DNA from 2 places in the Lysinibacillus sp. FSL K6-3209 genome. Region 1 is predicted to be linked to the other one. Evidence: riboswitches for the same ligand, from Rfam matches in the RefSeq annotation. Region 1 holds a riboswitch; the other holds the start of a gene.

Region 1 (12,858 bases):
AGGGCATGGGATTCCACAGGAAGATTTACCGTATGTCTTTGAACGTTTTTATAAAGCGGATAAAGCACGGACACGTTCTAAAGGCGGAACGGGTTTAGGGCTTGCAATTGCTCGAAATATTGTGAAGGCGCACTCTGGCAATATTATGGTCGATAGTGTGTTAAAAGAGGGCACAACCTTTACTTTCTATTTACCTTTCGAATAAATTCATTAAGAAGCCCTTAGCTGATTCCATCTGACAATGCTCTTTCATGCTGACACAGGTCATGCGTGTAGTTAGAACTAGCTGCACTATTTGGCAATAATACCAATATCTGTGAGGGTCTAGCTGTCGGCTTTTGCTCGGGTTTGGCACATGGCAAAATTGAGACAAAATTATTATTTAAATGTAACTTTTGCGAGTGTTAGACGACAAATACTATGAGAACGGGGGTGGAGTGCTTTGAATGACTCCGTGTTCCATCGACTATACGATGCATACCATCAAGACGTGTTCCAGTTTCTTATTTATCTAGTAAAAAATCGTACACTGGCTGAGGATCTTGCACATGAGGTTTATGTCCGTGTGCTGCGATCTTATGAACAATTCGCAGGAAATAGCAGTGAAAAAACTTGGCTTTTTGCCATTGCTAAAAATGTCGCAATTGATCATTTTCGAAAGCAGGCTGTGCGCCAAAAACATTCGCTCGATTTTTTTGACTGGGAAACGGAACAGTTACATTCAACCACACCATCACCGGAAGATGTGCTACAGACCAGTGATGAATTAAAGCAGATAGAGTCTGCACTTGAAAATTGTACAGGGGATCAAAAAATGGTTATTATTATGCGCTATTTCCAAGATTTATCAATTACTGAAACTGCGCAAATACTTGATTGGACAGAGGCGAAGGTTAAAACGACGCAACATCGAGCCATTAAGTTTTTAAGACAACATCTACAACAGGCTAGGGAACAGGAGGCGAAAAGGCAATGACGCATAAACAACAATTTGACGATGAACAACTTGAACAAATGTTGAGCAATGCCCCGAAGCTTACTGACCACCGCTCGAAAGACGAAGTGTTAAAAAGATTGCTTGCTGATGCACGTTTACAAGACAATATACATCTTCAAGAGGCCATAGTAGATGAAGTAAAAGAACAACAAGCACAATCATTGCCTGCTCAAGAAAATATTGAACCTATAAAACGACGCAAGAGTAGGTTGCCTATTTTAAGTAGTGTTGCTGCAATTTTTGTACTATCAATAGCAGGGTACATCTATGTATCGAACAATTCTTCCGTAAAGGATGAAGCAAACGCCCCAATCGAAAATTATTCTTCCATGCAGGAGGATCGGTCGGTCACAGAAAGTGAAAATGCAGATGCAGATAGTGTGATGAAAGCGAATATTGGTGCTGAGCATGCTCGTATCCTATCGTTGCGGACATCTGTTTACGAAGATGATTTAGTCGATGCAGTCGTTTTCAGAATTGGTTTACCTGGTGGCAAGGCTGATAGTATACCAATGACCTATATTATTAAGAACGAAAAAATAACTGCTGATTTTGGGAAGAAGAAACCAACAACTTTACAAATGTATAAAAAATACGCACCTCAAATTGATGAAGAAGCAATGGGTTTAACGGACTATCATCCGTACAAAGGTGAGTTAAAAGAAGAAGGTAAGACGCTTGTGCACGTATTACCAGAAGAAAATGATTATGATGTAGCTTCGGCATCTGTCACGAAATATTTAAGCTCGTTAAAAGATACTTTTTCCGAATCCGAATATAAAGCCATTGCCATTAAACAGGCAGATGGTTCAGCTTACGAGTTTTCGCAAGCAGAAGAGCCGAGTGAGCCTATAGCGCTAACAAAAGATAATCATTATAACTATTATTTATATACAGAGGGAAACGGGACTGAATATTTATCGCCTGATTTCCATCAAACGTATCCTACTGTGACAGAGGCTCTACTGGCGATGCGAGACAAAAAGGATGATGTTTATGTGCCAGTTGTTCCGGAAAATGTCACATACACTGTAAAAGAAGAAGAAGATGGGGTTGTGGTCACATTTGACGCACCACTTGATTTAACGACAATGGATGCCGTACGGGCAACACAATTAATCGAGGCGATGATGTTGACTGCGTCAAGCTTTGATAAAAAGATACGTTTAGATAACATTGTACAGGAAAGTTGGGAAGGCTTTGATTTAACAAATTTTTTACCAATGCCTGTAGGTGCCAATAAACAAATGATGCCATAATATAGAAAACAGCTATCAGATAGAGATAGCTGTTTTTTTATAATTGAAATACCGCGGGTAAAGCACCTTGATTCGCGGGTAAATGATAAAATATCGCGGGTAAGTGACTTTGCTCCGCGGGTAAGCTACTCCATGATTTCTCGCAAAATGCTTCATTTATTAAAACATACAAATTTAATCGGATTATTTTAAGCAGAAGTATTTACTTTTATGTGATAAAACATTATAGTTAGTTTATAAAATAATATTGATTCATCTTCGGGGCAGGGTGAAAATCCCGACCGGCGGTAATAGAGTTGTAAATCGCTAGTGTAGTAGTAAGCTACAGTAGTTCGCATGATTTACTAGATGGCTCTTCAGCCCGCGACCTGTGCAAAGATTTTTTTGCATGGCTGACTTGGTGTAATTCCAAGGCCGACAGTATAGTCTGGATGGGAGAAGATGAAGGTACGATCGTCATTCGTTGTTACGAATTAAGCTATGTGCGAACGTTTTTTTAGTGTGTCTTTAAGTGCACGCTATGCACAAAAAATAGCTAGTAATGGCGTTATTTACTCATGCCTTTTCTCCCTTATGCTGATTTGCATAAGGGTTTTTTCGTGAAAAACAATCGATTACGTCGTAACCTTTCTTCTTGCAAGATTGAATCAGCAAAGAGGAGAGAGTTTTCAATGAAGAAAAATGTCAAACTGCAATCGTTTATTACGATTGGTATGCTGAGTAGTATTTCGTTTTTATTAATGTTATTTAATTTCCCGATTCCACCGTTCCCAGCCTTTTTGGAAGTGGATTTCAGTGATATGCCTGCCTTACTTGCAGCCATCACGATGGGCCCAGTAGCAGGTATTTTAGTAGAGCTATTTAAAAATGTCTTAGATTGGATTTTCTCTGGTACGCCAACAGGAGTGCCAGTTGGTCATATTGCAAACTTTGTAACAGGCATATTATTTATTTTACCAGTATCATTTATTTTTAACCGTTTTAAAACGATTGGAGGTCTTGTTGGAGGATTAGCAACAGGAACGATTGTGATGGCGGTTGGAATGAGCTTGTTAAATATCGCAGTATTTTTACCGATGTACACTTATTTCTTAGGAATGGAGCCAGTCGTTGGCGATTCATTATACACAATGATTGTTGCAGGCATTTTACCATTTAATATCGTGAAAGGTGTGTTATTAACGGCGATTATGGCGTTATTATTCACAACGATGCGCAAATGGATCAACCAACAACGCACAATGTATTTATCAAAATAATTCATTTCACCTCGAGCATATTGAACTGCACACCAATTGTTAGACACATCTAACAAATGGAGGTGCAGTTTTTTTATGGATCCAATAGCATGCTGGGAAATTCAGGAACTGTCTAGTCTAATTTACTATTTTAATGTACAATTAATAAGAGATTAGTTAGTTTTGAGGAGATTGAAGAGATGAGTGAGAATAAAGGACAATGGTCTAGTAAATTAGGATTTATTTTAGCATCAGCGGGTGCGGCAATTGGGCTAGGGGCTATTTGGAAGTTACCCTATGTCACAGGGCAAAGTGGTGGAGGCGCATTTTTCCTGATTTTTGTGCTTTTTACATTATTAATCGGCCTACCGATGTTATTATCCGAGTATATTTTAGGGCGGGGTACGCAATCGGAAGCTGTCACTGCCTATAAAAAAGTTGTGCCAACGAAACCGGCATGGGCTTGGGTTGGACGTATGGGTGTATTGGGTTGTTTTCTATTATTAACCTTTTACAGTGTTGTAGGAGGATGGATTTTTATTTATAGCGGCCTTGGAATATCGGGTGCAGTTATTGATTCTTCAGTTAATCCAGGCGATTTATTTGGAAAGATTATTAGCACACCGTGGATTACATTACTAGGTTTAGCGTTATTTACATTAACCAATGTACTTGTTATTTCGCTAGGTGTACAAAATGGTATTGAGAAAGCAAATAAATGGATGATGCCATTGTTATTTGTGATGTTTATCATTCTTGTTATTCGTGCATTAACTTTAGATGGGGCAATGGAAGGTGTGAAATTCTTCTTATGGCCTGATTTTTCTAATATAACAGGTAAAGCGTTACTAGAGGCGCTAGGGCAGTCATTCTTTGGTTTGGCAGTAGGTTTCTCTTGTTTGGTTACATATAGTTCGTATTTGAAAAAAGATGTTAGTTTACCAAATTCAGCAGGTTCCGTTGTTATTTTGACAGTACTTGTGTCGTTTTTAGCAGGGCTAGCTATTTTCCCAGTTGTATTTGCTTTTGATTTGGAACCGCAAGCTGGGCCTGGCTTATTATTTATGGTGCTACCGACAGCATTTAGCCAAATGCCTTTTGGGGAAGTGTTTTTGGCCCTGTTTTTATTACTATTTTTATTTGCGACATTAACTTCGTCGTTTAGTTTATATGAAATCATCGTGGCAGCATTTATTGAAAAATGGCATATGTCGCGTTCAGTCTTAACGTTATTACTTGGAGTCATTGTTTTTGTTGCAGCAATTCCATCGGCATTATCGTCAAGTTTATTAGCGGATGTTTCAATATTTGGCAAGTCCATTTTTGATGCTACTGATTACTTAGTGTCCAATTTAATGCTACCATTGGGCAATTTATTGATCGCCATTTTTATTGCCTATGTAGTAGATAAAGACTTTGTGAAAAAAGAATTGCTTATGGGAAGTCAGGTGGGACAAGGGTTTTATAACACATATCGCCTATTAATGTTAGTGGTCGTCCCAATTGTAATTATTGTTGTTTTATTAAATATGCTCATACAAAAATAAATATATTGCAGCTTAGAGATGGTTCTTGTATTGCGCAGGAGCCATCTTTTTTTCGATTAAGCACCAAGTAAGTGGTAGTGAAAAAAATACCTGGCATTAAAGCACTCTTTTCAAGTGTCTTAACTACAGGTACTATTTTTACTGGTACTTCAAGACCTTATGGTGTGCTAACTTTTATTAAATTTATTGAAGCAGCGAGTACAATTCCGCCATCGCAAGTACGGAAGTCTGGACCGATATTTCTTAATTGAACTGTTCCATTATCTGGGATAAATACAATTGTTCCTCCAGTGATTGGTACGCATTCATATCTGTCGACTTCTGTATTTAACGCTCCGTATCTCGTTTGAATTGGATTCACTTCGGCATTATTAACAAAGAGAGCTGTAACGATTGTAACGTTACCTGTCCCAAATGGAGAGAAATTTCCATTCACATGATAATCGATATAGTACGCCCCTCCTTGGGTAACCCTGATAGTCACTGTATCGGGGTCTAACGTGATGCCAGCAGTTTCCCCCATACCGTTCCAAGGCATAGCTTGATTGGTAGCGAGCGTGATAAAATTCGTTTGAAAAAAGTTCCCGTATGTGGAAGATGAGACGGGTGGAGTTTGTGCGTTTGGAGTGATATGACAAATATCGATTGCTTTAATAACAGGCAAACTAGATTGGCAACGTTCGCATGAACAATTTTTTTGACAACGATTCAAAGACTGTACCTCCTAATACATTTTTCTACTAGTTTATTTAATTTATCTTTTTTTGCCTGTGTGTGCATTTAACTTATTTCTCTATAGCCTTAGACAAAAAAGAGCAGACGAATATATGTCTGCTCCTCTAATCATGTATGTTGCTCTGCTATTTAAACTATTGTCAGAATTGTTTGCGTGCCTGTCACCATTTAATATTCACTTAGTGCGAGTTCGCCTAACCATTTTTCTTCTTTAATGAACTGCTTCGCTTGGAGTTCATTTTTGGCAATAGGGAAAACTTTATCGCATTGTGAGATGGCAAATAATTTACGAATAAAATCATCTGTCACAATAATCGCTATTTTCTTATCGAACGTTGTGACTTTCTTTGCAAAATTGATAATCATACCAAAACCAGTACTATCAATATTCGCCACCTTTTGCATATCGATAATATAGCCGTGTTTTGTGTCGAAACTAATCGCGTGAAGCTCCTCTTTTATATCTCCAATCAATCCATATTCTAATTTACCAGTAAAGGCGATTAAAATATAATCAGCCTTAGTATCAATATTAATCATATTTTTCTGATTCATAAATTACGCCTCCTTATATGTTTAAAGTTAGATTGTAAATTTATTTACTTCGTTTTGTAAGTTAGTCGAAATTTCGGCTAATTCCTCTGAGTTTTGTGAGATTTCCGCAACGGTTGCGTGCTGTTCTTCGGAAGTTGCTGCAATTTCTTCGGTCGCTGCTGCAGAATCTTCAATGATACGTGAGATATCATGTATAGCTTGTTGGACATCTAATGAATTGTCATTGACATGGGTGAATGCTGATTTCATTTCCTTCACACCTTGCTCTGTTTCCACAACTTGTTCGACGATTTCTTGTAAAGCATTGCCTCCTTTACTAATGATGTGTACCTGCTCTTCGACAGCGAGCAAATTACTTTCCATTGTCCGAACGGTTACAGCGGTTTCAGCTTGTATATCTTTAATTAAACTCGTAATTTGCCCAGAAGCTAAACTTGATTGTTCGGCTAGCTGGCGTACTTCGGAAGCTACTACGGCGAAACCTTTTCCTTGCTCACCCGCTCGAGCTGCTTCAATAGCGGCGTTTAATGCCAATAAATTTGTTTGTTCCGCAATCCCTGTAATAACAGTTATAATACCGCCGATTTCTTCGGAACGTTTGCCTAGTTTTTGAATAGAATCGGTAGCGTAGGAAACTGTTTGCGTGACAGAGTTTAAATGTTTAATGGCTTCATTAATCGCATCCTCGCCTTTTCGTGCGATGTGGGTCGATTGAATGGCTCTCTCTAAAGTAGCTTCTGCCTTTTGTAAGCTATTGGCTACTTCATCATTCGTTTTTTGCATCATTTTCACAATATGCTCCGCCTGATCGGATTGCGTGCTAGTGCCGCTTGCAATATCATTCATTGTTAATGCCACTTGGTTTGAGGCCTCGCTAGTTTGGCGAGAAGATTCCGCTAAAACTAGTGAAGAACTTGCGATTTGATTGGCGCTATTGGCGACAACGTTGATTGTTTCGGTTATACGGGTCTTCATCGCATTAAAAGCTTGTGCTAAATTAGCAATTTCATCTTGTCCTTTAGGATTTAATATTTTCACATTTAAATTTAAATCTGCTAGTTCTTTGGCATTGGCGCTTAATTGATTGATGGGCGCAATAATTTGGCGTTGTAGAAACCAACTGATGATGACGAACAGTAAAGCTGAAATAATTAATAACACGATAACATTTTTCATGACACTTTCAGTAGCGGCATTCGTATAGGTCGTTAATGGTAAGGCAATTGACAACATGCCTATAATTTCGTTCAAGTTATTTGTAATAGGTCCTGTAACGACTTCGTATGGCTCCCCTAGCACATCTGCTGAACCGATATAGCGCTGCTCTTTTTGCTCTAAAACGGTCGTGATTAATTCACTAGGAGCCTTTGTATTAATAGCTCTCTCTCCATTTTCAATAATATTTGTACTAACCCGTGTATCATATTGAAAGATTGTGATGGCATCACCATGTGTTAGATTACTGAGTTTGTCAACAATATCAAAATTACCAACAATTTTCACATCTCCTTTATGCAATTCATTATTTTTGATGTGCCAGTCACCGGGAATTTTGGCATCTAAATACTCGTAACTTGAATCTATATCCGATAGTAGTTTTGCATTGACAGTTTCGATTAGATTATTTTTTGCGTCGGTATAACTGACAATCGTTATCACCGTAATCATAAGTAAAATGCAAGTAATGAGTAGTAAGTTAATTTTTTTGCGGATTGTCCATTTCATAAAAAGTCCCTCCTAATCTCAGATGTACCTATCCGTGAATTTTCTTAGAAACACCGACTAAAAATTTTGTTTTCGAAATATGTTTGAACCAAATAGAATCCACCATTTGTTTGACAAAAAATAACCCGCGACCTCGATCTGTATAATTATGTTCGTTTAGATCAAATTGCAAAGCCTTTTCCAAATTATTTTCGGTAATTCCTTGTGCTTCATCGATAACGGTTAACTTAATTTCCTCGTCGTTGTGTGTTACTTGCACTTGAATTGTGTTGTGGGAGAGGGGATGTAATGATTTTTCCGTTGCTTCAACTGCATTAATAACTAATTCGTGTAAGACAAAACGTAATTCTCTACTAAAAGGTACATTATAAAGCGTTGTATAATTTTCCATTGTCTTATCTATAAAATGAACTGCTTGCATATTCGCTTGAACTCGCAGTGTAAATTCCAATACCAATCACCTATCTTGTACTTGAAATAACAATTACAATTTCGCTAGCATTTCAGTAAAAAATGTAAGCAAATAAAATAGGTCATCGCCATTATAGTGAGAAAATAATAAATGGAAGTGCCTGACGCCATAAAGGGAAAGGCTTTTAGGCATAAAAAATGTTTCTTTTCATACAAAAGCTGTCATTATCGTCATAAATATACCTTGTTAGGCTCTGTGTAACCTTCTAAACGCTAGATTATGTAGCTAACGATTTAATCACAATCCGTAATGTTTGAAACAAGTTCGTTATTTAACGGTAGTGTGTATTCACAAGTAGAGAACGAGTTTACTCGCAACGTATAGTTTTAAATATTGCTGTTATCACCCTCGTAGTACATGTCACACCTATAGCAGTGAAAAATACTAGGAAGTCTATGTATTTTAGTTGGTGACCATGCATTGTTAAGGAAATTTTGGCGATGACTAATCTTTTACTTGGAGCTTGCGAAGTTGGGCTTTAACTTGGTAGTTTAAGACCGTTTAAAGGGAGTATAGAACTAGATGGAATTAAAGGTCTTTATCCACCAACGTCATAATTATAAAAGGTACTTTCGAATTATACAATTACTTTAATAGACAATGGTAAATATCCATTTATTGAATAGTTCAAAGTATCCAATAAACTCTATAAAAATAAATTCGCTTTTAATGTACCAGTAAAATATAAAAAAAGCAAGACTAATGTTCTATATAAAATATATTTTAATTAATATTTAAGTTTTATTTTTTGCTCGGATATTGATACTTATAGACTATTTCACTAGCCTTTTATTTAGGGTGGACAATGAAGGGCAACAAGTAGGCTTCTATACATCTAAAAAGAAGATAAGAATATTCTAAAAATTCTATGTAACAAAACCTTACATGCCCATTGCGTTCATTAGTTGTTTTAGTGTAATTTAAAAGCAGTTGTAAAAAACGGATGTTAAGAAAAATGACAAATTGGAGTGGGGAAGAATGAAACATCATACTAGAGATGATATTATCCGCATGGTGAAAGAGGAAAATGTGAAATTTATTCGCCTACAATTTACTGATATATTGGGCTCAATCAAGAATGTAGAAATACCAGTTAGTCAGTTAGCTAAGGCATTAGACAATAAGGTTATGTTTGATGGTTCCTCGATTGAAGGATTTGTTCGTATTGAGGAATCTGATATGTATTTACGCCCTGATCTTGATACATTCGTAATCTTCCCGTGGACGGCTGAAAGAGGCAAGGTAGCACGCTTTATATGTGATATTGCACGACCAGACGGTACAGCATTTGAGGGCGATCCACGCTCTAACTTGAAGCGCGTCTTAAAAGAAATGGAAGAATTGGGCTTTACTTCGTTTAACCTTGGACCAGAACCGGAATTTTTCTTATTTAAACTAGATGAAAAAGGTCATCCAACACTGGAATTAAATGATAGCGGTGGGTATTTCGATTTAGCACCGACGGATTTAGGTGAAAACTGTCGACGGGATATTGTGCTGGAGCTAGAGGGCATGGGTTTTGAAATTGAAGCGTCCCATCATGAAGTGGCACCGGGTCAGCATGAAATTGACTTTAAATATGCCAGTGCCATTGAAGCATGTGATAACATTCAAACGTTTAAACTAGTTGTTAAAACGGTAGCAGCTCAACACGGCTTGCATGCAACTTTTATGCCGAAACCTTTATTTGGAGTGAATGGTTCAGGAATGCACTTTAATCTGTCATTATTTGAAGGAGAAAATAATGCCTTCTATGATGAACATGCAGAATTGCAATTAAGTCAAACGGCACGTAGTTTTATGGCAGGGATTATGAAGCATGTGCACGGCTTTACAGCTGTAACGAATCCATTAGTCAATTCCTACAAACGTTTAGTGCCTGGCTATGAGGCGCCATGTTACGTAGCTTGGTCAGCACAAAATCGCTCACCACTTATTCGTATCCCTGCGGCACGAGGACTTTCCACACGTATTGAATTGCGTTCTGTTGATCCAGCAGCCAATCCATACTTAGCAATGGCAGTTATTTTAGCCTCTGGGCTCGATGGGATTCGCAAAGGCTTAACACCACCAGACGCTGTGGACCGAAATATTTATAAAATGAATCGTGTAGAGCGTGAAATGAATGGCATTGATAGTTTACCATCTTCATTAGAATATGCACTGATAGAACTAGAAATGGACCATATCGTTCGTGACGCACTAGGCATTCATATTTTTGAAAAGTTCACCGCAGCGAAAGAAATTGAATGGAACAAATACCGCACACGCGTCCACGACTGGGAACGTGATGAATATTTGACGATGTACTAACAAAGAAGTGTTGGGGCTGTAAGGCTCCAACACTTCTTTGTTTTTTTGCCCACATGGGTTTGTTTTGCTGTTATGGTTTCTAAAAATTGTTTCCATTTCGCTTAATAATAGTAGTTATTCTTTTAGAACTAAAAAACAATTACTTATTGTTGTTTATTTGAAATTTATAATGTTAAGAGAAAAGTATCCTCTAATCCTGCTTTGGGAAATGTTTATATTATAAAGTGGATTATTTTGTTAATATTAATGTTGAGTAAAAATTTCCCTGTGGAGGAATTCTAAAATGTTTAAAGCTGTATTATTTGATTTAGATGGAACTTTATTGAATCGTGATAAATCGATTGAGCTTTTTATAAACCAGCAATATGAAAGATTATTTGACTTACTTTCTCATATTTCAAAAGAGCAATATAATTCAAGATTTATTGAATTAGACAATCGTGGATATGTTTGGAAGGATAAAGTATACCAACAACTGATTGATAATTAAATATATCTTCAGTAACTTGCGAAGAACTTCTCAAAGATTATTTAAAAGAATTCAAACATCATTGTGTAGGATTTCCTCATATTCATGAAATGTTGGAGGGGCTGAAAAATAATAAAACCGCTTTAGGCATGATTACAAATGGGTTCGGTCAGTTCCAAATGGAGAACATTAAAGCTTTGAACATTGATCAATATTTTGACGTAATATTAGTATCTGAATGGGAAGGAATGAAGAAACCTAATCCTCAAATCTTTCTAAATGCATTAGAAAAATTAAACGTAGAACCTTCAGAAAGTGTATTTATTGGTGACCATCCAGAAAATGATGTGAAAGCTGCTCAAAACGTTGGAATGAAGGGGATTTGGAAAAGAGATAATCAATGGACTGATATAGAAGCAGATGCAATAATTGATGATTATTTAAAACTTCCTGAGATTTTGAAGAAATTAAATTTTTAGCATACATAGCCAGATAAAATAACGTTCAAAATCAAAGTATGGAAAAACACTGAAAATCGGGATTTTTCAGGGACAGAAACCCCAATGCGTCCACGACTGAGAACGCGATGAATATATAACAATGTACTAACAAAGAAGTGTTGGGGCTGTTAAGGCTCCAACACTTCTTTGTTTTTTTCATAAATGCGTACATAATAAAAAAAATTTTTACTGGCAATGCTGAAATCATATTATGATATTAGCAGTTGCATTGTACATACTGGTAAAATAAGGGGATATAGGAGGGGTAAAAGTTGAAGATTAAAAGAATGGATCATATAGGGATAATTGTTAATGATCTCTCTGGAGCTAAAGCGTTTTTTCTCGATTTTGGACTTGAGGTGAAAGGGGAATGGGAAATGGCAGGAGAGTTGATGGGATATGCAGCTGGGCTTTCTGACGCAAAAGTAGCGTGTGTGGGATTGGGCATGCCGGACGGTCAGACTTGGATAGAACTAATAAAATTTTATTCCCCGTTAGCTGAAGGGGATTTTCAGCAACCCTGTGCTAATACGCTGGGAATCCGACATATCGCATTTGCTGTTGAAAATATTGAAGCGATTGTTGCCAAACTAAAAAAGAACGGTAAGGAAATCTTTAGTGAGATACAGCAATACGAAGAACACTATAAGCTTTGCTACGTGCGAGGTCCAGAGGGCATTATTTTGGAGTTAGCTGAAGAAATCAAAAAGTAATGGTGGGCTATATGACGCTACACGAAAGGATGAATACTTGATAACGAATGCTGTAGTTACTAAAGCTAAGTGTATTTTAGTAGGAATTGAGGTAAATTTGGATATAACTAAAAATTGGAGCAATGAAATTCAAAGGCATGAACAGACAGGGTCATAACCTGCTTTGTGCGTGTCTTTTTTTAATTCTACTGATAGGTTTGGTCATAACTTTGAAGAATAGCCACGGGAATTTTTTTTGGAAAAAGTTGCACAAATTTTAATTTTGTATATAATGTGTATATATTATATATACATTATAATGAATTTGGAGTGCTAAGTGAGTTATAGAGAGGAGA
Region 2 (12,858 bases), 310 kb from region 1:
AATTTTTGTTGCAGCAATGGCCTCATTTGCTGGGCGGTCTTCCATAATAAGTGGAATCCATTCTTTCAGTTTTTCTGGATTATCAGAGAATTCCATCCCTTTGAAAAGAGGATTATTTGACATTGTTTCATAACGTTTTCTTAAATACTCAACGTTTTTTTCACCTCTTACCATACTCATATGTGGTAATGGCATAATAAAATCTTGCGGATTTTGGATCAGCTTGTTCTTTACAAGATATGACCAAAACTGCATCGAAACCTGGAACTGTTCATTGACATTAATTGCTTTGCTAATATCAATAGTACCGTCTGGTTTTTCAGAAGTGTAGTTAAGCTCGCATAGTGCTGCATGCCCTGTTCCTGCATTATTCCATTCATTAGAGCTTTCTTCACCGGCGTTTGAAAGTTTTTCAAACACAGTAATATTCCAGTCCGGTGCTAATTCTTTGAGCATTGTCCCCAAAGTCGCACTCATAATTCCGGCACCAATTAAGATGACGTCTGATTTAGTTACTCTGTTACTCATTTTTACCATCCTTATATTTTAAGATTTGCAGAAATGATGTAGGTGTAAACTAGTCACACACCTTTTCTGTATCAACTATAAACTTACAATAGTCTATCACAACTATTTAAAGAATAAAATATCTACTACAATATTATAGTAATAAACTAATCAAAAAGTAGTAAAAAGTGCGAAGTCCGCTCATTATGTCCTTTGTACACATTAAAACAAAGACCTTCCCCCTGTTTTCAAGAGTATGGTGCATTGGTCTGCCGTTACATATCAAATCGGAAAAATGCATCGCCTGAAAGATGTTTATGTTGTATAAAGTCAACTGATTGAATTTTAGTATGCTACTACTAAAATAATTTATCCATCATTTTTTAATGAAAGATATTTTTTAACTTCACTCATACTAAAAGCACTAGAACTTTTAGTCTAAAAGCTCGTAATCGACTCTATTTTACATGATTTGCTAACATTCACAAGGTACCTTCAAACTAATTTTCGCTTTTTCGACGGGATATTACAACATTTTTACTCCAATTATGTAAAAGGCCAAAAGACACACTTCTTTCAACAAACGAAACAATTCACTTCCAATCATCTTCAATAATACAAGCTCAACGACTTTTTTCTCATTTAGCCATGTTTTACAAATCGAATGATTGTCCACCTGTCTCAATAGTTACTGTATACGCTTCCATTAAATCTATCAAGACATAAACCTTGGTTTTATTCATTTCCTCTTGTTTAAGGAAATACTAAACGACTTACAAATATTTTTCTTTATATTGTTATATAACACAATCAAGTTTACCATACAACGACAAAAATTATTAGAATATTTTATTTTTTAAATAATATATACATCAAGTAATTTATTTTCCCCCATATATTTATTGCTAGAAACAGTCTAACCAAAAGGGCAGGTCACTCAATTGTAAGTGACCTGCCCTTTTGGCATTCAAAATATAAATGATTATAAGTTTAAATGTATATTCATTCAACTTTTATATATCGTAAGCCATCTAAAATACTACAGCGTACTTCCTCTCTAGAGCGCAAGAAAAAACGCCAATCCACGGATTAACGTTTTCTATAAATAGGCATCGCACTTTTTCATCGCTAGAATAGATTGCCACAAACAATTATAAGAGTACATATTAGTCTGACAGCACAATGACATTTTCTGCAACCTGCTTTTGGTCAGTAGAATTGGGTATTTCATGTAAATCAAAGGAGACTTTTTGACCTTGTTTCAAAAAGCGAAATGCAGTTGGAAATCTCTCCTTATCGGGTAAAATCGAACTAAAATGAACAAAAACATGATTGTCTTCCTCACCATTAAGCATAATACGTCCATAGCCTTTTTCGTCTTTATACCATTTGACAATTCCTTCTTGTTTCATCTCTATCCTCCAAAATTATTTTTGTGACGTCCCTAAGGTTGCTAAATCGGCTAATGTTAGCTGTTTTACAATTTCATAGCCATTGCCCACACCTTTGGGCTTAATAATAACGGTTCCCATGCTTGAAATTTCACCTATGGGAGTCCCTTTCGGAAAACTGTGCGCAATAATTACTTGATTAGTTCCAAGTGGTGGTTTTACTTCTAAATGTTGTTTGGCATCCTTTAAAATTTGTTGTTGTTCAGTTGTGGAAAAGGTTTCTGCTAATTTAGTAATTATAAACCAAAACGGGTCAATTTGTAGATACATTGTTGGGAAGGCAAGCTGTGCCGTTTCAATTGTTCGACAAAATGGACTTGTTATTATAGGTGAACTAATTGGAATTTGCCAATAACGTAGCATTTGTCCATAGTAAACGGCTTCTTGCCGTCCGTAATCAGATAAATTTCTTTGTGTATAACAGTTTCGAAAATTAACATATGGCTGATCTTCACCAACAGTTGCTTCTCCATGTCTAACATATAAAATCAATCCACCTGCTCTTAGTAAATCAAGGATTGGTTTTTCCAAATGGTTTTTATCCTCCTAACCTGCCCGCTTAGATTTACTGTTAATGTATGACTTATATTAGCTAATACATGCTATTCAAATACAAACGCATTTACTTATCAACAAAAGCCTCCTACGCTAATAAGTAGGAAGCTTAAGTTATTATACTATCCAGTTAAAAAGTGGCTTTACTTCACGCGAAGATTAGCCGTAAAAGAGATAGCAACTGCCCATTTACTTTAAAGGAATGATTACAATCGCCGTTGTCTCAAATTCCCCTGTTGATTGGATAGAAATGTTGCCGTTGTATTTTTTCACAACTTCTTTCACAATAAACAAGCCTTGACCTCTAATTTTTCCTAGTTCAGCTTTTTTCGTTGTAAACCCTTGCTTAAAGATTTGATCTGGGTCCGTAATGGTTGGTCCTGTATTAACAATTTCAAATACATACTTCATTTCATCCGCATGACAACAAATTTTCATTTTGCGGTCACTTTCAGGCAATTCAATTGTCGCATCAATCGCATTATCAATTAAATTTGATAATAATTTAATGATATCAGTCGTTTTTATTTTATCGAAAGTATCCTGCGAAACTGATATATCCATCTCAATATTATGATTTTGAGCAGCTAACTTTTTAGTTTGCAATAAAATGGATAGCCCCGGATGGTTAATATTTAATTTCAATGACTTTATTTCCTGTACCTCTTTAGATAATGATGATAAATACTGTTTCGCTTGATCTGGCTCTCCCAATTGTAAAAGCCCATGCAACACTTGAATATGATTGGTAAAGTCATGTCTTAAGGACGATACAGAGGTAATTAACGCTTTTATTTCAGTTTGGTAGGTATCTTCTGTTACCTCTACTTCTTTTGTCACTTCTTTTTGATACCATCTCTGTAAAAAGAAAAACGATGCAATAACGATCAATATAAATATTCCATTATAAATAAACAAGAATAAATTATTTTCTAATACTTTGCCTTTGATACCATTAAGTTTGTCTGCGCTTATATCAATCCCTAGATAGCCAATAATTTGACCTTTGTCATTCTTAATTGGAGCGCCTACAGAAAGATAGTCTCCGTGTTGAGGGTCATTAATGACATTCGTAACATATGTCAACCCTTGATAAGCTAGTTTGATTTGCTTTTCAGGAACAGTACAAACTTGCCCAATATCAAAGCCTACTGTGAGATGATTGGGAACACCAGCAATCATCGTTTTTGATACTTTAGGATTATCAATTTCTAAAGTATAGACATTTAAGGCCCCTAATTTTTCTCTTGCATCATTTAAGTATCTTCTTATTTCCCAATAAGTTGCATTTTTCACAGGATTATTTGCAAATTGTTGATACAACTTAACATCAATTGATGATGCGATGGAAATAGCCGCTTCTAGGCTCTGGTTAGCGATGGATTCTTCCACCGTCTTTTTCATTTTCACATATGAAGTGAGCACATTTAAACTTGTGAACAATGACAATAAGACAGTCGCTAATACTAATATTAGTTTAATTTTACGATTTTTCATACAAACTGGTACTTCCTCATCTATTGTATTCATTATTTAACGATGTGTAATTACTCCTAGAACAAATTAGTATTTATATAAATAACAATAATATTATACTATAGTAATTTTCGTTTTTTCATGTATATTTTTTAAAGTATGTTGAAAACAATACTTTTATCCAAGTTTATTTTTTCAATTTAGTATTTTTATACAAAAAACGGAATATTTTTTTATTCTTTCGAAAAGCGAAATAGCTACAAAACGAAAGGAGAATAGCCCAACAAATGTTACGCCATTCCCCTATTTATTCTATTAAATTATAAACCAAGCCTAACAAATTAGATAGCCTGAATTATGTTTCCTTTTATGGTTTTCGAAAGAATAGGTTTACCTTCGATAAATTGTTGGAGGGAAAATGATTGTGGCTCACAATTTTCACCTATTCCAACAACTATCTCTAATTGCTTTGGTGAGTATATAACTGTATGGAGCGTACCAAAGTATTCTTGATATTGTTTAACAAATAACGGAGAATCTCCGTTATTGAAATGATGATATACAGACATTGTCGTACGCGCATCTGCTACATAGCGATTTATATAGTTTTTTCGTTGTTTTGAACCTTTAATACAAGCTTTATTTCTTCCTGTCAATTGTTGTGATTCAAAATGATTTGTGCAAATAAGTGGATGTTCCACATAATTCACCCGCTTCATTGGCGTAGCCTCCACCACAATTGCTTTTCCACTTTGATCTGTCATCGAGTAATTGTAGCAATAGCGATGTGGAAGTTTGTTTATTAATACAGTAGCTTCTTCAATATTTCCACACTGTTCAAGTAATATTCTAACAATAGTAGTCGCCAAAAAGCCTTCGCCTGCCCATTCATTATTGACAAAATGCAGCCCTACTACAAGCCCTTTTTCATTCATTCCATCTAACCTACCAATGATTTGCTGGCTAAAACCTACACTAGCATACCCTTCAGACGGTTTAGAAAAAACGAGTCTTGCATCATACATAGCTGGACTGAAATCGTAATTTCTTACATACTTCCCATTGTGTACAAACGAGGTACATCCCATATTTGGAAATGTCATATTATAACCGCTATACATTTTAATAATGGTTTCACATGACTGTTCTAAGCCAAATGCCAAACCCTCCATCTCTTGCAAAAGATTGGGCGAACAATCTAGCAATAGCTCTTTTACCTGCTGTACATTACAAGCAGTAGATAAAGCTAGCAGCTGTTCCTTTTGCGCTAAATGCGCATATGTTGTTACTTCGTTACTTTGTTGGAAACCTATTTCATAGGCATCGCCCCTTAAAGCTACTACGGATACGATTAACTCTTGATATTTATTCATTGAAATACCTCCCATACTGCCAATTGTGACTTCTGTATCATCGTAATCCTTCAAGTAACTGGAAGGTCAAGGGAATTATAAAAGGAATAAAAAAAGAGGCTGGGACAAAACCCTCCTCTGAAAACTAATAAGCCGTTGAAATTTTACATAAAAAGAAGAACCACTTCTGATAAGATAAAAGTACACCACATACCAAATCTTTGAAAGAAGGGTTCTTATGTTCAAAAATTATAACATGAATCAATTAGTTTTGCCTTTAGATTTAGAAATGAAATTACAAAAGAATGACATTGCCTTCCATGTCCATCATTTAGTCGAAAGTATCCCGCCCGAAGCGTTTGAACCATTTCTTCGAAATGAGGGCTGTCCTGCCTATCATCCACGCATGATGCTTAAAATTATCTTATGTGCCTACACGCAATCCGTCTTCTCAGGGCGCCGAATGGAGGCGCTTTTAAAAGATAGTCTTCGGATGATGTGGCTAGCACAAGGGTATGAACCAACCTATCGCACAATCAACCGATTCCGTGTCCACCCAGAAGTCAAAGAGTTGATTCGACAATGCTTCGTTCAATTCCGCTGCCAGCTGGTACAGGAAGAATTAATTAATCAGGAAGCGATTTTTATTGATGGAACAAAAATTGAAGCGAATGCAAATAAATTTACATTCGTGTGGAAAAAGTCGATTGAGAAATATCATAACGGACTCATTGAAAAGTCCAACCAGCTATACAATGAGCTACTTGAAAAAGAAATCATACCCGAAATGGAACGGGAAATGAACAGGAATTAGCATTGGAAGACCTTGACCAAATGGTCAAAAAAGTAGATGAAGTGATTTCTGAATACGATCGAAAAATTGAGGACTCATCGGATGTGGCAGAGCGAAAGGCTTTAAGAAAGGAACGAAAATTCCCAAAGCAAACGCGCAAACAATTAATCGACTATATGGAACGCAAACTAAAATATCAAAGAGACTTCGAAATCTTTGACGGACGAAATAGTTACTCGAAAACAGACCCGGATGCGACATTTATGCGTATGAAAGATGACTATATGAAAAATGGTCAATTGAAGGCAGGTTATAACATACAAGTAGCAACAGAAGGTCAGTATGCGCTTGCCTACAGCATTTTTTCGAATCCAACGGATACACGTACATTAATCCCATTTTTGGATGAAATCGAACAACATTATTTGAAGTTACCAAAACATATCGTAGCAGATGCTGGATATGGAAGTGAACAAAATTATGATGATATCCTTGTGAACCGTAAGCGAGAAGCCTTAATCACATACAACATGTATGTAAAAGAACAGAGGAAACCGTATAAGCAAAACGAATTCAATACAGGGAACTGGGCTTATGATGAAGAAAATGATCGATATACTTGCCCAAACCAACAACAGCTTAAATTTAAATATCGTACCACGAAAACAGATAAGTATGAGTACACGCGTGAGTTTAAGGTATACGAATGTGAAGACTGTTCCGGCTGCCCCCTCCGTTCATTCTGTACAAAAGCAAAAGAAGGAACGAATCGAAAGTTAACAGTGAATGAGAAGTGGGAACAACAAAAAGAACATGTGAGAACAAAGCTTTCAGAAGAAAAAACGAGTACCATTTATCGTCAACGCAAAATTGACGTGGAACCTGTTTTTGGATTCTTGAAGGCTAATTTGCGTTTCACTCGATTTTCTGTACGAGGAAAATCGAAGGTTGATAACGAGATGGGTCTCGCATTAATGGCTGTGAATTTAAGAAAATTCACAGCCATTAGCTAAAAGCTATATGGAGACAACATAAAAAACAGAGAAATCCGAATTTGAATAAATTCAAATTCGGATTTCTCACTAATCGAAGCTAGTTATGTCCCAGCCTCCTTTAACGTGACCAAATCAGTAGAAAAGGTAAAGATAAATTATTTTGGTGAAATAAAGATATTGTCTTTATTTACATTGTCCAAAATAAACGATACTCATTATCTAAAGTTTTTTTCTTTCGATCTGAATGTTTTACAACACGTATCGGATGATTGAATGGCTGCTGCTTCTTCTGACATTGTATGCAACTCAAAGTCAGAAGCAAATTCCGCATCACGTTTGTTCGTATTACGTTTATCCATGTCGATTGCAATTTTTTCAGCTCCGCAATAATTACCTTTGGCATGGAACACACAATTTGATACTGCACAGCTAACTTGGACATTCGGCATAACTATCCACCCCTTGTGATTGGTCTAGAAAAGTATAGAGTGGAAAATCTAATCTATACTCTTCACTTTGTATTTTGTCCAATCGAAAGGTTTTTACAAGTAAAGCTTAAAAATAACTTCAACATAATCTGTGAAGACGATTTTAAGCACAGCACAAGCGATAGATGTAATTTGTTCTAATTTTTGCTCGATGTTCTTGTCTCATCTTGAGGATGTAAAAATTTTGGTCGTTTACTATATCCTTTTGGCGATAGACGTATTAAAGTTTTCTTGGTATCGGACCAGTTTAAATTGGCACCAATATTTAAGTACGGAACGCCTAATACACGAATATTCGCAAAGTAAATAAGAATGAAAAACAGGGACAAAAAGAAACCAAATAAACCAAAGAAAGCAGCCATTAAGATAACAAATAAACGGAAAATACTCATTGCAGTTACAAAGGATTGATTGACAAGAGTATAGGCTGCAATACTTGAGATAGCAATTACGACGATCATGGAAGGGCTCGTTATCCCTGCCTTGATTGCCGCATCTCCGATGATTAGTCCCCCTACAACACTCATGGTTCCGCTTAAAATAGACGGTAAGCGTAGATTTGCTTCACGAAATATTTCAAACATAAATAACATTAGCAATATCTCCAATACCGTAGGAAAAGGCAAACCAGTACGTGATTGGACAACCGTCGCCAAAAGTAATATAGGCATCTGTTCTTGATGATAGGTCGTTAGTGCTAGCCAAAAACCGGGTAAAAGCATACTTATTAATATACCTACGATTCGCAACAGTCGCTCTAATGCACCGACTATAGTTGGATAATCGTTATCCTCACCTGATTTAAAAAGTAAAAACATATTAGGCGGCGTAATGATTGCGTAAGATACACCATCGACAAAAAGAAGTATCCGTCCTCTGCTAAGCGCTTGTATTGCAAAATCTGGCCGACCTGTATAATCATGTCGTGGCAAAATTTTTGCGGTTTTTTCCACACTTTCCATCATTATATCGCCACTAAAGACAACGTCTGTATTAATTTTAATTAATTGCTTTTTTAATTCAGTAACCATTGCTTTGTCGGTTATATCACCAATGTACAGAACAGCCACTGTCGTTTTAGAGCGCTTTCCGACTTCTACTGTTTCCACGCATAGGGAATTTGTAGGCAAGCGCTTACGAATTAAGGCCACATTAATAAAGACATCTTCTATAAAATCATCTCTCGGCCCTTTTACCACTAGTTCTTGCTTTGTTTCTTCAGGATTTCGATTTGGTTTTTTAGCAATTTTACTTGAAAATAAAATTTTCTCCTCTTCAAAGTAAAGCAAAACAAACCCTGAATAGACACGCGTAATAACATCGTCCAAATTTGTTACTTTTTGAAGATTAGGAATGTGTAAATTGTTTTTTATTTGGTCCTCTAATAATTTTACAGAGCTATCTTCAAACAAAGATTGAACTCGATCGATAATGACCTTATTCAATAAAAACTGATCGACCATCGACTCACATGTAATAAAATAAACCTTATGTTGTTGAAAGGTAAAGGATTGAAAAATTACGTCAGCAGAGCGTTGAAATAATTCTTTCAACATTTTCAATTCGATTTCTTTTTCTATTGATTGAATATTCTCATCTCCTACTGAACCAAATTCAAACAAATTATTTTACTAAAATACTTATAAACATATATTTCCCAATGTCCAAAAAATTATGCAATAAATCTTACACCAGTGAGATAATTCATTAATTCTAAATATAGATATATCCTTTTAGCCAATCATTTTTTGTAAATTAGCCATTTCAATTGCGGACATTGCTGCGTCATAACCTTTATTGCCAGATTTTGTTCCAGCACGTTCAATCGCTTGTTCAATATTTTCCGTTGTGACAATCCCAAAAATAACTGGTACATTTGTCGAAAGCGATACGTTTGCAATGCCTTTAGCTGATTCGTTACACACATAATCATAATGTGTTGTAGAGCCACGAATAACTGTACCCAAACCTATAATGGCATCATATTTTTTCGTTTCAGCTAGTTGCTTTGCGATAAACGGTACTTCAAATGCACCTGGCACCCACGCAACATCTATTAAATCATCGTCTACACCATGACGCTTTAGCCCATCTAATGCACCACTTAATAATTTACTTGTTATAAATTCATTAAAACGACCAACAACCACCGCTATTTTTAAATCATTGCCAATTAATTGTGCTTCAAATGTTTTTCCCATCATTTCATTCTCCTCTTTTACATAGTAAGTGAATTTTCTATTTGCATATGTTGACGACGATATGTTGCTAATGCGTCAATCGAAATCATTTTTAATTTATGTTTTTGTGCATATTTGACTAACTCATCAAAGCGCAGCATTTCTCCATTATCGCCCATAATTTCACATATCACGCCAGCTTGTACACTGTTGCAAAGTTTTGCTAAATCGATAGTAGCCTCCGTATGTCCTCGGCGCTCTAATACCCCATTTTCTTTCGCAATTAGCGGAAAAACATGTCCAGGTCGACGAAAATCCGATGCTTGTGCATGTGACACTATCATTTTTTGAATCGTCAAAGCACGTTCAAAAGCACTAATGCCTGTTGTTGTCTCTTTATAGTCAATACTGACAGTAAACGCTGTTTGGTGATTATCGGTGTTATTTATGACCATTGGCTGTAACGCTAATTTTTGTGCGAGCTGCTGTGAAATAGGTGTACAAATAAGACCTCTTCCATATGTTGCCATGAAATTGATCGTTTCTGGTGACATAAACTCTGCAAGGGCCAGTAGATCTCCTTCATTTTCACGGTCTTCATCATCCACAACAACAATCATATTGCCCTGTTTTAAATCGGCAATTGCTTCTTCAATTGAATGTAGCAACATTGCCACCTCCTAATAGATTTGACTTTCAATGTATGTTTTTTTCTTTCTATAGCAGGTTAAAAACCATGCTTCGCTAAGTAATCTTTTGTAATGGTTGACGATTGCAGACCACCCTTTAACTGGTGAATAATGTATTTGCCTACTAAATCGGTTTCAATATTGACCAGTGCCCCAACATTTTTAACACCTAGTACGGTTTCTTTATATGTGTGTGGAATAAGCGATACTGTGACACTGTTTTTTTCAACATGAAAGAGCGTTAAACTCGTTCCATCAATTGTGATTGAACCTTTAGGAATACAATAGCTAGTTAAGTTCTCTGAAAGTTCGATATCAATATAGACCGCATTTGCCATTGGGCGTTTGCGTATAATTTTCCCTACACCATCTACATGACCTGAAACAAAATGACCACCAAATCGTCCATTGGCTGGCATTGCACGCTCTAAATTGACTGCATGACCAACAGTTAATTGCTGTAAATTCGTCGCTTTCACTGTTTCAGGCATTACATCCATTGTCAGCTCTTGGTCATTGTAATGAGTTACTGTCAAACAAACCCCATTAACGGCTATACTATCCCCGAGCTTCACATCCGCTACTATTTTGGGCGAAATCACTGTTATTTCCATACTTTGCCTATCGCTTTGCAAGGTTTTTACTGTGCCAATATCCTCAATAATACCTGTAAACATTTTTCCACCTACTTTCTCAAACCTATGTCGTAAACCTTTTGATAGTTATGTTAATCCCCCTTTCATTTTTTATGACCAAAACAAAGAAAAAACCCCTTTAGCATAAAAGGGGTTTGGGAGTACTAATACATAAGACGTCACGAAATAAACCTAGTGAATACAAAAATTTTCCACAGGCTGCCATCTTATTGTTCTTCTCCCATCCAGACTATCACTGTCGGTTTTGGATTTGCACCAAATCAGCTTGCGCTCACGGACTTTGAATTGCTTCATCACCGCCGATTGGGAATTTCACCCTACCCCGAAGAACAGATACCTATTCAATTTTTCCCTAAATAAAAAACTTCCCAACAGAAGCGATGGGAAGTTATATTTCATATAAGCGTAGCCAAATAGACCTTTTAAAGTCATACGAATTTAAAAAGCTTATACTTTCATCCTTCTCCCATCCAGACTGTAACTGTCGGTTTTGGATTTGCACCAAATCAGCTTGCGCTCACGGACTTTGAATTACTTCATCACCGCCGATTGGGAATTTCACCCTACCCTGAAGGATATATTATTTAGTTACTTCATACGATAACATTATTTTAATAGATTATCCACCTAAAATTTTTTAATGCACGCATGCTGATTACTTATTTTTGCCAAAAAAAGCTATACTCTATTAATTTTTATGGTATTTCTTCCTCGAAATCCAATAGTGCGAAATTGTTACAGTTAAAGTAATCCATATGAACGTTATCACCATATTTCCATATAGTTGTGAATCTATTGAACCTGTTATTAATACCATCATTGCCTGTTGACTCATGCCAGCAGGATTCACTAAATCAATTATTGGATGTAAACCACTAATGATTTTCAACAGTAACAAGCAAACGATACTAATTAAAGCTATAACGCCCTGTCCATTAAAAATAGTACTAATCATCGAAGTAAAAGAAATCATAAAAAGTACCCATACTAAGTAAAATCCAAGCGCTAATATCAGCGTAAAAAATGGAATATTACTAAACAAGAAATTTACATAAACGTAAGATACAAAATAGCCAAATGTCACACTAAGCGCTACAAATGAGAAATTAGAAAAAAGTTTTCCACCGATATAGGATCCTACCTTTACAGGTCTTGTTAATATAAAATCAAGCATCCCATTCGCTTTATCTGACTGAATTATACTCATTATGGCAATAACAATTACCATAATGCCCAGCTGATCAAACTGCGAGCCAAGAGTTGCCGCCATTACTTGTTCTCCATCCTGCTGCATGATTGCAGGATCAATCGTAATGCCTTGATTTCCACCGAGCGCTGCTAAAATTGAAGGTAAATAGTATGTAACTACTGGTTGTGTTGCGCCTAAAAACATAAAAACAAGAGGTAACCAAAGGATCTTAAACTCTCGAAACATTTGTACATACTCTTTTTTCGTTAAAATATATAAAGGTGTCATACACTCACCACCATTTTTAAAAAGATTTCTTCTAACGTCTCACTGCTTCCAACTTCAAATTTAACGATATCCATGTTGTTGTCCATTGCATCACGAATCAACCTATCTTTATTTTGCTGAATATTATCGAGGGTAATCTTCGCCTTCTTGCCTAATACTTCAACATTCTTAACATATGGGAGCTTTTCAATGATTTGCACCCAAAGCATATTATGTGATGCCAATTCAAGATGCACAAC

Evidence for each region. Region 1 has a riboswitch for FMN ahead of MHH88_RS06435 (ECF transporter S component). Riboswitches for the same ligand answer to the same signal wherever they lie in the genome.
Region 2: linked by a shared signal. The riboswitch ahead of ribE (riboflavin synthase) and the one ahead of MHH88_RS06435 (ECF transporter S component) in region 1 are both predicted to bind FMN.

What each region holds. Positions count from the first base shown of each region.
Region 1 is NZ_CP150264.1:1,368,412-1,381,269, forward strand. Features, by position in the region: gene MHH88_RS06420 (ATP-binding protein) at 1-205, shown strand, start outside; gene sigX (RNA polymerase sigma factor SigX) at 443-976, shown strand; gene MHH88_RS06430 (RNA polymerase subunit sigma) at 973-2,256, shown strand; FMN riboswitch at 2,507-2,703, shown strand; gene MHH88_RS06435 (ECF transporter S component) at 2,928-3,515, shown strand; gene MHH88_RS06440 (sodium-dependent transporter) at 3,695-5,041, shown strand; gene MHH88_RS06445 (hypothetical protein) at 5,199-5,753, opposite strand; gene MHH88_RS06450 (STAS domain-containing protein) at 5,945-6,331, opposite strand; gene MHH88_RS06455 (methyl-accepting chemotaxis protein) at 6,359-8,056, opposite strand; gene MHH88_RS06460 (ATP-binding protein) at 8,085-8,507, opposite strand; gene MHH88_RS06465 (glutamine synthetase family protein) at 9,507-10,841, shown strand; partial or broken gene MHH88_RS06470 (HAD family hydrolase) at 11,125-11,789, shown strand; gene MHH88_RS06475 (VOC family protein) at 12,083-12,523, shown strand.
Region 2 is NZ_CP150264.1:1,681,108-1,693,965, reverse strand. Features, by position in the region: gene MHH88_RS08015 (malate:quinone oxidoreductase) at 1-528, opposite strand, end outside; gene MHH88_RS08010 (cold shock domain-containing protein) at 1,674-1,919, opposite strand; gene MHH88_RS08005 (histidine phosphatase family protein) at 1,935-2,489, opposite strand; gene MHH88_RS08000 (Spo0B domain-containing protein) at 2,703-4,043, opposite strand; gene MHH88_RS07995 (C45 family peptidase) at 4,331-5,362, opposite strand; partial or broken gene MHH88_RS07990 (IS1182 family transposase) at 5,580-7,147, shown strand; gene MHH88_RS07985 (DUF1540 domain-containing protein) at 7,345-7,578, opposite strand; gene MHH88_RS07980 (spore germination protein) at 7,755-9,173, opposite strand; gene ribE (6,7-dimethyl-8-ribityllumazine synthase) at 9,351-9,818, opposite strand; gene ribB (3,4-dihydroxy-2-butanone-4-phosphate synthase) at 9,836-10,468, opposite strand; gene ribE (riboflavin synthase) at 10,525-11,163, opposite strand; FMN riboswitch at 11,351-11,476, opposite strand; FMN riboswitch at 11,597-11,722, opposite strand; gene MHH88_RS07960 (hypothetical protein) at 11,831-12,619, opposite strand; gene MHH88_RS07955 (ABC transporter ATP-binding protein) at 12,616-12,858, opposite strand, start outside.